DNA from 2 places in the Bacillus sp. OTU2372 genome. Region 1 is predicted to be linked to the other one. Evidence: riboswitches for the same ligand, from Rfam matches in the RefSeq annotation. Region 1 holds a riboswitch; the other holds the start of a gene.
The links. Region 1 has a riboswitch for S-adenosylmethionine ahead of AAHB15_RS11875 (methionine ABC transporter ATP-binding protein). Riboswitches for the same ligand answer to the same signal wherever they lie in the genome.
Positions count from the first base shown of each region.

Region 2: linked by a shared signal. The riboswitch ahead of AAHB15_RS05140 (homoserine dehydrogenase) and the one ahead of AAHB15_RS11875 (methionine ABC transporter ATP-binding protein) in region 1 are both predicted to bind S-adenosylmethionine.

Region 1 is NZ_JASATK010000005.1:243,891-250,154, reverse strand. Features, by position in the region: gene sufD (Fe-S cluster assembly protein SufD) at 1-1,231, opposite strand, end outside; gene sufC (Fe-S cluster assembly ATPase SufC) at 1,253-2,038, opposite strand; gene AAHB15_RS11885 (MetQ/NlpA family ABC transporter substrate-binding protein) at 2,418-3,257, opposite strand; gene AAHB15_RS11880 (methionine ABC transporter permease) at 3,272-3,940, opposite strand; gene AAHB15_RS11875 (methionine ABC transporter ATP-binding protein) at 3,933-4,958, opposite strand; SAM riboswitch class I at 5,089-5,195, opposite strand; gene AAHB15_RS11870 (O-acetylhomoserine aminocarboxypropyltransferase/cysteine synthase family protein) at 5,324-6,264, opposite strand, start outside.
Region 2 is NZ_JASATK010000002.1:24,941-31,204, reverse strand. Features, by position in the region: gene argH (argininosuccinate lyase) at 1-1,095, shown strand, start outside; SAM riboswitch class I at 1,425-1,534, shown strand; gene AAHB15_RS05140 (homoserine dehydrogenase) at 1,629-2,861, shown strand; gene AAHB15_RS05135 (glycosyltransferase family 2 protein) at 3,055-4,440, shown strand; gene AAHB15_RS05130 (glycosyltransferase) at 4,502-5,158, shown strand; gene AAHB15_RS05125 (YfhD family protein) at 5,205-5,378, opposite strand; gene AAHB15_RS05120 (YfhE family protein) at 5,498-5,644, opposite strand; gene recX (recombination regulator RecX) at 5,811-6,264, shown strand, end outside.

The DNA of each region.
Region 1 (6,264 bases):
GGAAACCATGAATAACTAAGCGCTCTGCTTCTGTTTTTGAGATTCCACGGCTCATTAGATAATAAAGTTGAACTGGATCAACGCGTCCTACAGAGGCAGCATGACCTGCAACAACATCATCTTCATCGATTAAAAGAATTGGATTAGCGTCTCCACGTGCTTTTTCACTTAGCATAAGGACACGGGATGTTTGCTCTGCATCAGATTTCGATGCACCATGTTCAATTTTACCGATACCGTTAAAGATGGAAGTCGCACTATCTTTTACAACCCCATGATTTAAAATATTTCCGACCGTATTTTTACCGAAATGAACAACCTTTGTCGTAAAGTTTTGCGTCTGGTCACCACGGCCGACTACGACAGTTTTCGTATCGCCAGTTGAGCCATCGCCAAGTAAGTTTGTTGTGTTTTCAGAAATAGTATTTCCTTCGTTCATAAGGCCAAGAGCCCATTCAATCCGGGAATCTCTACCTGCTACACCACGACGGTTGACATAAGTGGTAATCCCTTTTGCCAAATAATCAACAGCCCCGTATTGGACTTTTGCATTCACATTGGCGATAACCTCAGTCAAAATATTTGCAAGAGTATTTGAGGTTTCCACTGTAGAAATGTAGTTTTCTACATATGTGACAGCACTATTATCTTCTGCCACTACAATCACATGGTTAAATAGGTTTGCCTCAGCATGATCTTGTACAAACACTGCCTGAATTGGTTCTTTAATTTCCACATTTTTCGGAATGTATAAGAAAACTCCTCCGTTTACTAATGCTGCATGAAGGGCAGTTAAACGGTTTTCATCCATATTGATGGCTTGAGTCATGTAGTACTTTTTCAAAAGGTCGCCATGTTCTCTTGCAGCTGTCAATAGATCCGTAAAGATAACACCCTTACTTTTCAGCTCTTCAGATAAAGTTAAAAAGGCAGGAGTCTGATTTCGCTGGATATAGAGATTTTTATTTTGATCCTCTACATTTATTAATGCTTTTACTTCCTCTGGAAGTGCATCTAGTGATGGATAGGCATCACTTTTGACTGTGTGCTGTTGGAATTGTGTGAAATTCCATTTCTCTATTTTGGTTTTATCAGGTCTTGGCATGGAAAGCTGTTCGAATTCGTTTAGTGCTTTAAGCCGGAATTCTTCAAACCAAGCAGGCTCATTCATTTCTTTCGAGAACGAGCGGACAAATTCCTGATCAACTGGTAATTTGGTTTCTGTTGTCATTGTAATCCTCCTAACACTCAGTTACGCTTCTTGCCCAACTGTTTCATCTTCAATGCCAAGCTCTTGTTTGATCCAGTCATATCCTTCTGCTTCTAAGCGTTGTGCCAGCTCTGGTCCGCCTGATTTAACAATACGGCCTTGCATCATAATATGCACATGGTCAGGAGTGATATAGTTTAAAAGACGTTGATAGTGCGTGATAATTAGGCAGCCGAAATCTTCTCCGCGCATTTCATTAACACCCTTTGAAACAACCTTTAGGGCATCGATATCTAGTCCAGAGTCAATTTCATCCAAGATCGCGATCTTTGGCTCAATCATCATTAATTGAAGAATCTCGTTACGCTTTTTCTCACCGCCGGAGAATCCTTCATTTAGATAACGCTGTGCCATATCCAGGTCCATTTCAAGGAATTCCATTTGCTTATCCATCTTACGAATAAATTTCATAAGCGAAATTTCGTTTCCTTCACCTAAACGGCTGTTAATCGCCGAACGTAAAAAATCGGCATTTGTGACGCCGTTAATTTCGCTTGGGTATTGCATTGCCAAAAATAGTCCTGCACGTGCGCGCTCATCTACTTCCATTTCAAGAACATCTTGTCCGTCTAGAGTAATCGAACCGCTAGTTACTTCATATTTTGGATGTCCCATAATGGCAGATGATAAGGTGGACTTACCAGTACCGTTTGGTCCCATGATTGCGTGAATTTCTCCACCCTTTATTTCAAGGTTAACACCTTTTAATATCTCTTTCCCATCAATTGCTACATGTAAATCTTTGATCGTTAAAGTTGATCCAGCCATATTTATACCTCCGAAAAGAAAGTGTTGTTAGCTTGCAATGCAAGTTTGTTTGTAGTTCTATTCTCATTTTATTCTCATTACAATCTTATAACAAATGAAATGTATTAGCAACTCTTAAACAGTAGAAACAAAGAGCTATTTTCATTAAGATAAAACTAATTGAGAATACAAACAGAACATTTGAATGAAGATTCTGATAATAACCCCTTATGTAGAATAGACCCGAATAGAATCATACCTCATTTTTTTATCATTTCCAACTGTAATAGACTATAAATACTTTTCTATTTTTACCCAATCAACCTGTTTCATGTATTCAAACAAACGAGGAAAAGCCAGTGAATCACTCACTGACTTACCCATTTTTACCTATTATATATTACTCAGAAACCGGTACAACTGCACCTTTGTATTTATCAAGGATGAAGTCTTGGATTTCTTTAGAGTGAAGAACTTCTACAAGTGTTTTGATCGCTGGTTTGGTTTCATCACCTTTACGAACCGCAATGACGTTCACATATGGAGAGTTCTTGTCTTCAATCGCGATTGAATCTTTAATTGGGTTTAAACCTGCATCAATAGCATAGTTTGAGTTGATTAAAACGGCATCGCCTTCACCGTTTTTATAGATTTGTGGTAAAAGTTTTGCTTCGTAATCTGCATCAAATACTAGTTTTTTAGGATTTTCTACAACATCTTTGATTTCTGCTTTTGTTTTATCAATGCCCGATTTTAATTTGATAAGTCCTTGTGCTTCTAATAATGAAAGCAGACGGCCGTGGTCAGCGACAGAGTTGCTCATGATTAAGTGAGCGCCAGTAGGAAGATCGCTTAGTTTCTTGTATTTCTTAGAATAAATTCCAATTGGCTCGATGTGGATACCGCCAGCATTAACGAAACCATAGCCAAACTCTTTATTTTGTGACTCCAGGTATGGAATGTGTTGGAAATAGTTTGCATCTAGCTCTTTTGACTGTAAAGCTTTGTTTGGAAGTATATAGTCTGTGAACGTCTTAATTTCTAAGTCAATACCTTTTTCTTTTAAAATTGGTTTTGCTTTTTCTAAGATTTCTGCGTGTGGAACAGTAGATGCTCCGACCACTAATTTGGTTGTGCTGCTTTTCGTGTCTGTACCTTCAGACTTGTCAGTTGATTTTCCGCATGCAGCTAATGCTAGCACAAGTGCTGCTGTTAAAACTAATGTTAACCATTTTTTCATGTTGACCTCTCCTTTTATCTTTTATCTAATTTTGAAGTGATAAAATCACCGATAAACTGAATCACAAAAACGATAATTAAAATAATAACTGTTGCAATTAGTGTAACGTCGTTCTGGTTTCTTTGGAAACCATAGTTATACGCAAGGTTCCCAAGGCCGCCGGCACCGATCGCACCTGCCATAGCTGTATACCCAACAAGAGCAATTGCGGTAACTGTGATTCCAGAAATAAGGGCTGGCATTGATTCTGGCAATAAAACTTTCCAGATAATCGTCCCAGTAGTTGCCCCCATTGATCTGGCAGCTTCAATGACCCCTTTATCAATTTCTCTAAGGCCAATTTCCACCATTCTTGCGTAAAATGGAGCCGCACCAATAATAAGAGAAGGCAATGCTGCATTTTCACCGATCATCGATCCAACTAATATGGTGGTCAGCGGGATTAATAATACAATTAAGATAATAAACGGAATCGAGCGAAAAATATTGACGATGGCACTAATCACAGCGTTGATTGGTTTGTTTTCCCAGAGGTTCCCTTTGGAAGTAAGAAATAAAACTAATCCTAGTAAGGTACCTAAAATGAAGGTTGCTACAACGGAAATACCTGCCATGTAAAGTGTATTTTTTGTTTCTTCCCACATGATTAACCAGTCAACATTTGGAAGATAATGTTTAATCATTTGTAACCACCTCCACACCTACAGCTTGAGCGCGAATGAAATCAACTGCATGGTTAACTTCCTTGTCGTCGCCATCGATATGAATGAACAGGGTTCCATATGATCCATTTTGCGTTTGCGCTATTTTGCCTTGTAAAATATTAACCGTGACCTGATGATGACGGATTAAATTTGTGATAACTGGCTGCTCAGCTGATTCACCAATAAAGGTTAATTGAACAATCTGACCAGATTGATAACGCTCAAGCAAATGATCTGCCGCTTCTTTTGTATCTTCATTCTCTGATACTTGCTGGACAAATCGCTTCGTGATTGGCTGCTGCGGATTTTTAAAGACATCCAGCACTGAACCAAGCTCAACGACCCTGCCGCTTTCCATAACAGCCACGCGGTGACAGATTTTTCGAATAACGTGCATTTCGTGTGTAATTAACACAATTGTTAAACCTAGGCGTTTATTGATATCCACCAGCAATTCGAGGATTGAATCTGTTGTCTGAGGATCTAACGCTGAAGTTGCTTCGTCACAAAGTAATACCTTTGGATTATTCGCGAGTGCCCTGGCAATTCCAACCCGTTGCTTTTGACCACCGCTAAGCTCTGATGGATAGGCGTTTTCCCGGCCTTCCAAACCAACCAGTTTAACAAGCTCTGCCACTCTTTTCTTTCTTTGCGGACCTTTAACACCGGCAATTTCTAGTGGAAAGGCAATATTTTCACTGACTGTTCTTGACCACAGTAAGTTAAAATGCTGGAAGATCATGCTGATTTCCTGACGGGCCTTGCGAAGTTCAGACCCCTTAACTTTTGATATAACACGACCTGCAACCGTAACGCTTCCTTCTGTTGGGAGCTCTAACCCATTTAGCATGCGGATTAACGTACTTTTTCCGGCACCACTATAGCCAATCACGCCGAAGATTTCTCCATCTTTAATCTCAAGGTTTACATCATCGACTGCCTTAAGTTCACCTTTTTTACCGGGAAATATTTTCCGAACATTCTGAATTGAAATCATTTGATCACCTACTTTTTATCGAAATCTTGGATATAGGGTTAACTGTAAGAGTAAAAAGAATTCTATTATTTCAGAAAAATAAAAATACCTTTCTGCGCGGGCAGAAAGGCATTATCAAAAATAAACCTTTCTCCCATCTCCCAAAGCAAACGCTTTGTGTGAATTGGCACCATTTCAATAAATATTGACGGTTGCCGGGCTTCATCGGGCACATCCCTCCACCTCTCTCGATAAGAGCTTACAGCTTCTATATTCAATTAAAACATTATATTATTTAAGTAAACTTATTATATTAACAAAAGTTATCGTATCACGGATAAAATGGGGTGTCAACGATTTTTTCTGAACATAATAGTAGGTAAAATTTAGGCATTCGCTTTTAGTGAGGTTAATCCTGTCGCAGATTCTATCGCTGTCTCAAGGTCATCCATTAAATCCTCGACATTCTCAATCCCGATGGAGAGACGGATTAAATCTTCTGATACACCGGCAGCCTTAAGTCCTTCGGCATCGAGCTGCTGATGTGTGGTGCTGGCAGGGTGAATAATTAAGCTCTTTGCGTCACCGACGTTGGCAACATGTGCCCAGAGTGTTAAGGAATTGATCAATTTTGCTCCCGCTTCTTTTCCGCCTTTAATACCAAAGACCACCATTGAGCCGGCTCCTTTAGGCAGATACTTTTCCGCTAATTGATAATCTGGATGTGAACTATGACCAGGATAGGATACCCACTCCACCGCCGGATGAGCTAATAAATAATCAACGATTTGCTTGGTATTGGCTACATGCTCCTTCATCCGCACATGAAGCGTTTCTAGCCCTAATGTAAACAGGAAGGCATTTTGCGGACTTAGTGCAGGTCCGAGATCACGTAATAATTGGACGCGCGCTTTTATGATATAGGCAATTGCCCCTAAGGCTTCTGCATAGACAAGGCCATGATAGCTGTCATCCGGGGTGGTGAAGCCTGGGAATCTTGGAGAATTCCAATCAAACTTACCGCCATCGACAATAATGCCGCCAGTTGTGGTTCCGTTGCCTAATAACCATTTAGTTGCCGAGTGAACGACAATATCGGCACCATGTTCGATTGGCCGGCAGAGATATGGTGTGGCAAAGGTATTATCAATAATTAAGGGGACCCCTGCTGCATGGGCAATGTCGGCCACTTTTTCAATATCAAGTACTCGTAAACTTGGATTACCGATGGTTTCTGCGAAGACGGCTTTTGTTTTTTCAGTGATTGCGTTGCGGAAGTTTTCCGGATTTTCTGCATCGACAAATTTTACATTGATTCCGTATTTAG
Region 2 (6,264 bases), on a different contig from region 1:
AAAATCGGACCTGTAGGCGGCAAGCTTCATACAGGGCGCAGCCGCAATGACCAAGTAGCTACTGATATGCATCTATACTTAAGAACTAAAACGACTGAACTAATTAAGTTAATTGAAGATGTCCAACAGGCATTAATTGGGCAGGCAAAAGAGAACATTCACACATTAATTCCAGGGTACACACACTTGCAGCGGGCCCAGCCAGTTTCCTTTGCACATCACCTAATGGCTTATTTTTGGATGTTTGAACGTGATAAAGAGAGACTTATGGATTCACTTAAACGAGTTAATTGGCTGCCACTAGGTTCCGGAGCACTAGCAGGGACAACATTTCCAATCAATCGTGAACGAGTCGCAGAAATATTAGGCTTTGAAACCATATATCCAAATAGTATGGATGCAGTGAGTGACCGTGATTTTATTTTGGAATTTTTATCGATTGGGTCTATTATTATGACACATATTTCAAGATTTTCTGAGGAATTAGTCATTTGGTCCAGCCAAGAATTCCAGTTTGTTGAACTTGATGATTCATTCTGTACAGGTTCAAGTATCATGCCTCAAAAGAAAAACCCGGATGTACCAGAATTACTTCGTGGTAAAACAGGAAGGGCTTACGGCAACTTAATTGGATTGTTAACCGTACTTAAAGGCTTGCCGCTTGCTTATAATAAAGATTTACAAGAAGATAAAGAAGGCATGTTTGATACGGTAGAGACTCTTGAAGGGTCATTAAAGCTGTTAGCTCCAATGATTGAGTCGATGACTGTCAACAAAGATGTGATGCGAAAGGCGATCAATAATGATTTTTCCAATGCAACGGATATTGCTGATTATTTGGTTAGAAAGGGCTTGCCATTCCGTGAGGCACACGAAGTGATTGGGAAAATAGTCTTATATTCAATTCAAGCCAATAAGTTTTTACTTGATTTAAGTTTTGAAGAATATCAAAGCTTTAGTCCTTTATTTGAAGAAGATATATACAAGGTATTGGCTCCTGAGCATGTAGTCGCGGTTAGAAACAGCTTTGGCGGCACCGCCCCAGAACAAGTGGAAAATCAAATACGCCTTGCACAGGGAAAACTTCAAAGATAACCATGATAATTTTAAGGCTCGCCAAACGGCGGGTTTTTATTTTCGTTTAGGAAATTATAAAATTTTCGCTTTTGGATAACTGTTAATAAAAGGACTCTCAACGTCCAGCTCCAGCGCCTAGCCCCTCGATGGTCTACAGCCACTCAGGGAATGAAGGCAAAGAACGCCTTCTTTCCCTGAGCTTCTTATGCTTGTCGGGGCTGTTCAAGGCGCTTGTGCTTTTGTTCATCAAATAATCGAATTAAAAGAATATATTGACATTTAATAATAATTAAACTAGAATATTTTTTATAACTTAACTTGGTAATTTAAATGAAAATAAAATATAACTCTTATCCAGAGAGGCGGAGGGACTAGGCCCGATGAAGCCCGGCAACCATCAAGGTATTCCTTGAAAAGGTGCTAATTCCTGCAGGTTATTTAGCCTGAAAGATAAGAGGAGGAATTAGCCCTCTTCTTATAAGAGGGCTTTTCTTCATTTATTAGAAAAACTGATAAAGATCATGCAAATATAATAAGAAGGGTGGATCAACATGTCTGTAATTAAAGTGGCAATCCTCGGGTTTGGGACTGTTGGTGAAGGGTTTTATCGAACGATTCAATCACATGCGGAAGAACTGACAGCCGTTTTAGGCAAGAAGGTAGAGGTGGCTGCCATACTAATCAAGAACAAGCAAAAGGAGCGGGACATTAACAAAGATGTATTAGTTACAACAGAATTTACGGATATACTAAATTTGCCACAGCTTGATGTTGTTGTCGAAGCCATTGTTGATAAAGACCCAACATACATATTTTTAAAGAAAGCCATTGAGCGTGGCTGTCATATTATTACAGCAAATAAGGAAATGTTCGCACACTATGGACAAGAACTGCTTGAACTTGCAAAAGAGCATCATGTCTCTGTTGGATATGAAGCCACTGTAGCTGGAGGAATTCCGGTTATTCAAACATTAAGACAATTATTAAATGTAAATCGTGTTCAGCAAGTTCAAGGTATTTTAAATGGAACATCGAATTTCATTTTAACGGAAATGCGAGAGAAGAAGCTTTCTTTTGCCCAAGCTTTACGAGCAGCACAAGAAAACGGCTTTGCTGAGGCCAACCCGACAAATGATGTAGAAGGCTTTGATGCCTTTTATAAAGCCATGATTTTAAGCAGACTTGCCTTTGGTGAAGAACCAAATTGGCATGCAGTTGAAAGGGTAGGGATTACTTCAATCACAAGAGAATTAATCGACACTGCCGAAAGGCTTGGACTTAGGTTTAAACATATTGCCAGTATAAGCAAATCGAGTCATCAACTAAAGGTATCTGTTAAACCAGTCCTTGTTGGAAATGAGCATCCTTTATATCATGTCGAAGGGGTTCAGAATGCAGTAAACATTTCTTCGGATATTGTCGGTCAAATAACACTACAAGGACCAGGTGCAGGGATGTATCCCACAGCAAGTGCGGTTATTGAAGATTTAGTCTACGTCTGTCAGAACCGGCCTGAAAGCCAAGGGCTCTTATCAACAAGTGAAACCAATACCGCTATTTCCGACCTTGAGCAAAAAGAAGAAAATTGGTTATTAGCTGGATTGTTTAATAATGCAATTGACCCTTCGATTAAATTGATTGAACATGTTGAAGATGGAACATGGATTGCAAAAGGGAAAAAGGGAGAAATTGAGGCGCTCTCGACACAAAATAATGAACTTATTTTTTTTCCGATTATAGGAGAATATGAAAAAGAGCAAATATCGGCAAGAGTAGCTTTATAGAATAATTAAACATTATCACCTTTATACAAAAAGAGCCCACGGCTCTTTTTTTTTTACCATTTACATTCGTGTTAACAAAAAAGTGCACAGAAACCATTAAATTAGGTATAAGTTTAGTCAGATACGATTGTCCCTCATATCCTATAAAGACCAAATGGACTAGTATAATCTAAAAGGAAGTGAAGAGGTCCGTATGACAGCAAAGTCTATAACGAATAGAAGTAATCCATTGTTCTCTGATTCCTTGGAACAGGAAAGATTAAGAGACGGCACTGGTGAAAAAAGCTGGGGCGGCGAATTTAAGTGGTCAAAAAGTATAAGAAAACGAAAAAACGATACTGACCAAATTTCAGAAAAAGGTACAAGTAAAATCTCACAGGATGATACGAATCATGAGATTGAAGTCAGTATTATCATTCCATCACAAAATAAGTATCCACTAAATTTATTTACCCTTTACTCCCTCGAGTATCAAACCTTTAACACTAGAAAGATGGAAGTAATCTTTATTAACGATGCATCTACTGATCAAACAGAAGAAGCATTAAAAAACTACCATCCTCCCTTTCAGTTTAATTATATTCGCAACACAAAAAAACTCGGTAGAGCTAGGGTTAGAAATTTAGGCATTCAAGCTGCAAGGGGGAGCATTCTTATTTTCCTTGATGCAGAAATGATTACTGAACCTGACTTTGTCGCGAATCACTTTAACTATCACCAAAATTCCCAAAATCTTATTGTAACAGGGGCAATGTATGCAAAAGCGTTATATTCATGTATTTTCCCAGAATTCTCCGACCGAATCATGAAAAAGCTCGAAAACTTAGCAAAAAAGAATCAAAAAATATATGAGAGATTCCAAGATTGTAAATTTCCTCTTGAAACGTCGTATCCACTAATCGAAAAAGACGATATAGTTCAGGGAACCTTCAAAGAAATATCGTATCGTGCGTACCCATGGTTTCAAGGAATCATCAGTAATTTCAACGAAGAATTAGAAGGGTTCATGTTTCCATGGATGGCATTTCTAACAGGGAATATGTCCATACGGAAGGAGCTTATAATTCAGGCCGGGATGTTTGATGAAGAGTTTTACCATTACGGTTATGAGGATTGGGAATTAGGATACAGATTACATCAAATGGGTGCAAAATATATAGTAAGCAATAAATTGACCACATACCACCAAGAGCATCCTGTTGGGGAGGCAAAGTGGAAAGAGGCAGTAGGAAACTTTGGTTTATTCTGTTTAAAACACCATGAAGTAGATGTGTTAATTTTAGCGTTAGAGATTGCTAGAATGACAGATATGCTAACCATGAATAATGTTTTAAAGGAATATAAACTGCTTCTACAAACAAATCCAGAACAATTTCAACGCTTCAGAGAAAAATTCATTGCTATCCTTGAGACCATTATTCTTATGCTAGAAGTCGACATTCGTCATATTAATATCTTAGGTGCTGCAGGCTATAGTTCAAAGGCTAGAGAAAGTCTTAAAAACGATATGAAACAAATTGAAACCCTTAATAGCTATCCGAATTTAACCAAGTTTTTGGCACTGGTGATAAACTCATAAACCAATGAGAGGAGTGGAAAAAGTGGTTTCCATTATTACTTGTACAATAAGAGATGAATGCATGGATAATATTTTTAATAACTATCAGCAACAAACATGGAAAGAAAAGGAGTTAATTATTATTTTGAATAAAAATTCAATGGACATTGATCGTTGGATTAAAAAGGCAAAGAACTATCCGAATGTCCAAGTGTTTCAATTGTATGAAAATGTCACTTTAGGCGATTGTTTAAATTTTGGGGTTTTGAACTCCAGCTATGATATTATAGCTAAATTTGACGATGATGATTATTACGGACCTGATTATATTAAAAATGCACTGTTGGTCTTTGAGGATCCAAATATCTCGATTGTTGGTAAAAACTCGATTTATATATATTTTAAAAATAAAAAGGCACTTATTCATGTTCAGGGAGCGGAAAATACTATGTCTGATACAGTAGCAGGTGCAACCCTGATGTTTAGAAAAAATCTATTTTATTATATCCGTTTTGAAAAAGTAAATCGTGCTGAGGATTACTTTTTTATTGATCAATGTAAAAAATTGGCTTTTAACATCTTTTCAACCGATCGTTTTGATTTTGCAGTTATTCGCCATGACTCAGAAAACCATACTTGGAAGATTGATGATGACGACCTAATAGGGTGGGGGGACCTAGTTGGGTATATGGATGATTTTCAATCGGTAGTATCAAATCAGAAATCAACTTTAATTTAAGAAGCAGGGCAGCCCTGCTTCTCTATTTTTTAATTAAGAGGTTATTTTACTTTCGATTTTTCACACGTTGATTAGCAGCATTAGCGCGTGCCTGTGCCTCAAGATCAGCGTGATCTGCTAACTCTGAAGAATACTCGACATCTTTTCCATCTGTTTTTAAGTTTTTAGGAACTTGTGGAAGTGACCCTTTATTGTGCTTTTGTCCTTGTGCGCGACCCATTTAAAAAACCCCTTTCAAATTAAACTAAAGAGAGCAGCAAATGCTCTCAAAGATAGTTTTTACATTCTGAAAGGAGTCCATTAATGGAAAAATTTTATATTTAATCTTTGAATGTTTTCTTAGATCCGAGTCTTTTTGTCTGTAAAACCAGCCGCACGGTCAGCCATCTTAAAATCTCGCTGATAGCGGACCTCTTGCATGCTTGTTAAAGAAAATTTTCCTCCGTCTCTACTGTCCTTCTTTTTCTTTCCACCCATTGTGCTCATTCCTTTCAACCTTTTTGTTAAAACTGAAAGCCTAAGTGCAAAATCATAAAACTAAATATGTACTTATTTCCATTTTTACCTTTTAGAAAAAAAAGATACGGGTTTTTGCAATATATTTTAAAAAAATACTTCTTCCGTATGGTAAAGTAATTTTGAGGTGAAGGATATGGCCATTATTACAAAAATCACCACACAGCAGAAGAACCAAGACCGGTTTAACGTATTTATGGATTATGGCAAAGGTAAAGGTGAGGAATTTGCTTTTAGTGTCGACAGTGATGTATTAATTAAATTTAAACTTAAAAAGGGAATGGAGCTCGATGACTTTTCCTTCTTAGAAATACAATTCCAAGATGACATCCGCAAGGCTTATAGTCTGGCTATAAATTATTTGGCTAGAAGAATGAGGTCGGAAAAGGAAATCGTGGATTACCTTGTTCAAAAAGAAGTGGACGAGCCTATTATTAAAGAGGTTATTCATAAGTTAACCACTCAACATTATATTAATGATCAAGAATATGCTGTAGCTTACGTCAGGACGCAAGCAAATACAACAGATAAAGGTCCTAATGTAATTAAAAAGGAAATAAAGGAAAAAGGAGTGGCAGAGGGAATTCTTA